One region of the Rhizobium sp. AC44/96 genome, then DNA from elsewhere that is predicted to be linked to it. Evidence: riboswitches for the same ligand, from Rfam matches in the RefSeq annotation. Region 1 holds a riboswitch; the other holds the start of a gene.

Region 1 (2,200 bases):
CGCCGAGGTTGTTGGAGATCTTCACAATCTCAAGCGCATTCTGCAGCGCGAATGCGGCTTCCTTGCCGCCCTTCAGTTCGAGCGCGACCAGTGTCGAGCCGCCCTTCATCTGCTTGGCGACGATATCGGCCTGCGGATGGTCCTTGCGGCCGGGATAGATGATCTTGGCGATCTGCTTCTGCTCTGCCAGGAAATCGGCGATCTTCGCCGCATTCTCGGTCTGCTGCTTGACGCGCAGCGGCAGCGTCTCCAACCCCTTCAGCAAGGTCCACGCGGTAAAGGGCGACATCGCCGGGCCGGTGTGGCGGTAGTAGTCCTGCAGGTGCTCGGTAACCCATTCCTTGTCGGAAAGGATCACGCCGCCGAGGCTGCGGCCCTGGCCGTCGATATGCTTGGTGGCCGAGTAGACGACAACGTGGGCGCCGAGCTCTAGAGGCTTCTGGAAGAGCGGCGTCGCAAAGACGTTGTCGACGACCACCTTTGCGCCGATCTGGTTTGCAAGCTTGGCGACGCCGGCAATATCGACCACCTCGAGCGTCGGATTGGTCGGGCTCTCCAGGAAGAAGACCTTGGTATTCGGGCGGATCGCCTTTTCCCAGTTCTCGAGATAGCGTCCGTCGACCAGCGTGCACTCGATTCCGTACTTCGGCGCAAGCGTCTCGACAACCCAGCGGCAGGAGCCGAACAGGGCGCGGGCGGCAACGATATGATCGCCTGCCTTGACCTGGCAGAGAATGGCGGCAGCGACGGCGGCCATGCCCGACGCAGTCGCGCGGGCTTCCTCGGCGCCTTCCATCGCGCACATGCGCTTTTCGAACATGTCGTTGGTCGGGCTGCCGTAGCGGGCGTAAATATAGCCCTCCGTCTCACCCTTGAAACGCGCTTCGGCGGCTTCCGCCGTTTCGTAGACGAAGCCCTGCGTGAGGTAGATCGCTTCGGACGTCTCGCCATATTGCGAGCGGAGCGCTCCGCCGTGGACGAGTTGGGTTGCCGGGCGCCAAGTCTTGCTCATGCCATCACCACTTTCAAACACAAAAAAACCGGCCGCAAATGCAGACCGGTTTCAACCCGGTCTATTTAGCCACTTGTTTAACGTGGCTGCAAGCCGACCGGCCAAATCACCACGGGATAAAGCTGCAATACTGCCGTTGCGTGCTTGCGTCAATTCCTCGATTTTGGTTTTGTCTGCGGCAAATTATGGATGGGGCATGATGGCTCGCGAAACAGGTATTTTGGCGGATCGCGCGATAGCGGCGCTGTTCGAAGCAGGGCGGCTCATTTCCGAGCGCGATCTGGATCATGATCAGATCCAGCCGGCGAGCCTCGATCTTCGGTTGGGTGCGAAGGCGTTCCGCGTCCGCGCGAGCTTCATGCCGGGCCCGTCGCATCTCGTTTCAGACAAGCTGGACCGTCTCAGCCTCCATGTCGTCGATCTCAGCGAAGGCGCTGTGCTCGAAACCGGCTGCGTCTATATCGTGCCGTTGATGGAGCGCCTCGACCTGCCGGTCGACATGTCGGCCTCGGCCAATCCGAAAAGCTCGACCGGCCGTCTCGACATCTTCACCCGCGTCATCACCGACTACGCGCAGGAATTCGACAAGATCCCGGCAGGCTACTCCGGTCCGCTCTATCTCGAGATCAGCCCGCGCACCTTCCCGATCGTCGTTCGCCGCGGTTCGCGTCTGTCGCAGATCCGTTTTCGCGTCGGCCAGGCCCTGCTCGGCGAGCCGGAGTTGCTGGCGCTGCACGATGCCGAGACGCTGGTCGCCAGCAAGCAGCCGAACGTATCGGGCGGTGGTATCGCACTGTCGATCGACCTTGCCGGCGACAAGGAAGGCCTGATCGGCTATCGCGGTAAGCACCACACCGCCGTCGTCGACGTCGACAAGAAGGCACAGCACGACATCTTCGATTTCTGGGAGCCGCTCTACAGCCGCGGCCGCAACGAACTCATTCTTGATCCGGATGAATTCTATATCCTGGTGTCGCGCGAGGCGGTCCACGTGCCGCCGAACTACGCAGCCGAAATGACGCCCTTCGATCCGCTCGTCGGCGAATTCCGCGTGCACTACGCGGGCTTCTTCGACCCCGGTTTCGGCCACGCGCCCGCTGGCGGCCGTGGCAGCCGCGCGGTGCTCGAGGTGCGCAGCCACGAGGTCCCCTTCATCCTCGAAGACGGCCAGATCGTCGGTCGCCTCGT
Region 2 (2,200 bases), on a different contig from region 1:
GTCTGTTTTTCCGAGGCCCGGAACCTGCCCCCATTTGCCGCAATTCGCAACCGCCGTGCGATAAAAAAGAAGCGCCACCAGATCAATGGTGGCGCTCGATCTTGCGATGCAAGAACCTTCAGCTGTTCTTGCCGATCTCCTCGAGATCGTAGGGCGTCGTCTGGTACATCTCATTGATCCAGTTGCCGAACAGCAAGTGCGCGTGGCTGCGCCAGCGATTTTGCGGGGCAAGCGACGGATCGTTATGGGGAAAATAGTTCTGCGGCATCTTTATCGGAACGCCGGCATTCACGTCGCGGAAATACTCGTCGGACAGTGACGTTGAATCGTACTCGACGTGATTGAAAATATAGAGCCGCTTACCCTTCTTCTCATGCACGAGGCACACGCCCATCTCGCTCGATTCCATGAGGATCTCGAGGCTCTCCGACTTTTCGATATCGGCGCGGCGCACCTCAGTCCACCGCGAGACCGGGACCTCGAAGTTGTCGGAAAAACCGTTCAGGTAGACGGACGACGGTGCGAGGTTCTTGTGGCGATAGACGCCGAACGCCTTTTCCTTCAGTTCGTGCTTGGGAACGCCATGGAAATGGTAGATCGCCGCCATCGCGCCCCAGCAGACGTTCATCGTCGAATGGACGTTTGTTTGCGTCCAGTCGAAAATCTGCTGCATTTCGCCCCAATAGTTCACATCTTCATATGGAAGGGTCTCGATCGGCGCGCCCGTGATGATGAAGCCGTCGAACTTCCGGTGCTTAACCTCTTCCCATGTCTGGTAGAAGGAGAGGAGATGGTCTTCCGAGGTGTTCTTTGCCTTGTGGTTTCCGATCCGGACGAGCGACAGTTCGACCTGGAGAGGCGAGGCGCCGACGAGACGCGCCATCTGCAGTTCCGTCTTGATCTTGTTCGGCATGAGGTTGAGAAGCCCGATCTGCAGGGGGCGGATGTCCTGGCGAATTGCCGCCGTCTCGGTCATCACGCGTACGCCTTCCTGAACCAGGGTTTCAAAGGCGGGCAATGTATCGGGAATCTTAATGGGCATTGCGGTCACTCGACAAGAAAAACGAAATATCGCTATCGGTCCGCACGCGGCCCTTTAGCAACTTCTTTAACGTGGCTGCAAGCCGGCCGGCCAAATCACCACGGAGTGCATTAGATAGCGCTACTCAGCCCGCGAATCAATGTCCGAAACGGTACAGGACGCTTCCGGACGATAACTGCCGCATTAATGGTTGCTAGAATCTGTTGCTGGACAGGATAGAAGGCCATGTTATTCAGGTGAGATGGGTGGTTTAGGAAAGCAAATGAGAGATGATGTAAAAGGGAGGCAGAGCATCCAGGCGCAGGATCGAGTGGGGTACGAGTTGAGCCTGATCTATCGCTTGAAGGTGATGTTTGCCGCCTTCTGGAGTTCCCGCGTGCGCACCAAGGTCCTGCTTATCGGGCCGGCGCTGATCGGTGTCATCCTGCTGACGGCCTATGCAACCGTGCTCCTGAACCAGTGGAATGCGCCATTCTACGACGCCATTGCGCGTCGCGACCTGCCGGGATTCTTTCATCAGCTCAAGATCTTTGCCCTGATCGCCGGTCTGCTCCTGCTACTGAACGTCATTCAGGCGTGGTTCAACCAGATGACCGCGCTCTACATGCGCGAAGGTCTCACCCGGGATCTGGTCGATCAGTGGCTGCAGCGAAAGCGGGCATTGCGCTTGTCCGCCAGTGGGCTCATCGGCATCAATCCCGACCAGCGCCTGCATGAGGATGCGCGAAATCTTGCCGAAAGCACCACGAGCCTGATGATCGGGCTGGTGCAGTCAACCATCCTGCTGGTGAGTTTCATCGGCGTGCTCTGGGAATTGTCGAGCGGTTTCGTCTTTCATTTCGGCACGCACAGTTTTTCCATTCCTGGCTATATGGTTTGGGCGGCTGTCTTCTACGCAGCGTCCGCCTCCGTTCTTAGCCAGCTCGTCGGTCGCAAGCTTGTTCGATTGAACGCCGACCGCTTCTCCAAGGAAGCCGAGCTTCGTTTCGCGCTGATGCATGCAAACGAAAACATGCCGGCGATTACCGTCGCGCGCGGCGAGGAGAACGAACGGCTGCGCATCAATGGGGACATCAGCGGCGTGCTTGCTGTTCTCAGAAGGTTGGCAATGGCCAACGTGAACCTGACCTGGGTTTCCGCCGGTTATGGCTGGCTGGT

Evidence for each region. A riboswitch is a leader RNA that binds a small molecule or an ion and turns the genes downstream of it on or off. The one in region 1 is predicted to bind S-adenosylmethionine.
Region 2: linked by a shared signal. The riboswitch ahead of metA (homoserine O-succinyltransferase) and the one ahead of A6U87_RS01060 (O-succinylhomoserine sulfhydrylase) in region 1 are both predicted to bind S-adenosylmethionine.

Annotation. Positions count from the first base shown of each region.
Region 1 is NZ_LXKO01000001.1:222,920-225,119, forward strand. It holds gene A6U87_RS01060 (O-succinylhomoserine sulfhydrylase) at 1-1,012, opposite strand, end outside; SAM riboswitch at 1,057-1,135, opposite strand; gene A6U87_RS01065 (2'-deoxycytidine 5'-triphosphate deaminase) at 1,209-2,200, shown strand, end outside.
Region 2 is NZ_LXKO01000041.1:247,044-249,243, reverse strand. It holds gene metA (homoserine O-succinyltransferase) at 119-1,042, opposite strand; SAM riboswitch at 1,077-1,154, opposite strand; gene A6U87_RS28055 (ABC transporter ATP-binding protein/permease) at 1,305-2,200, shown strand, end outside.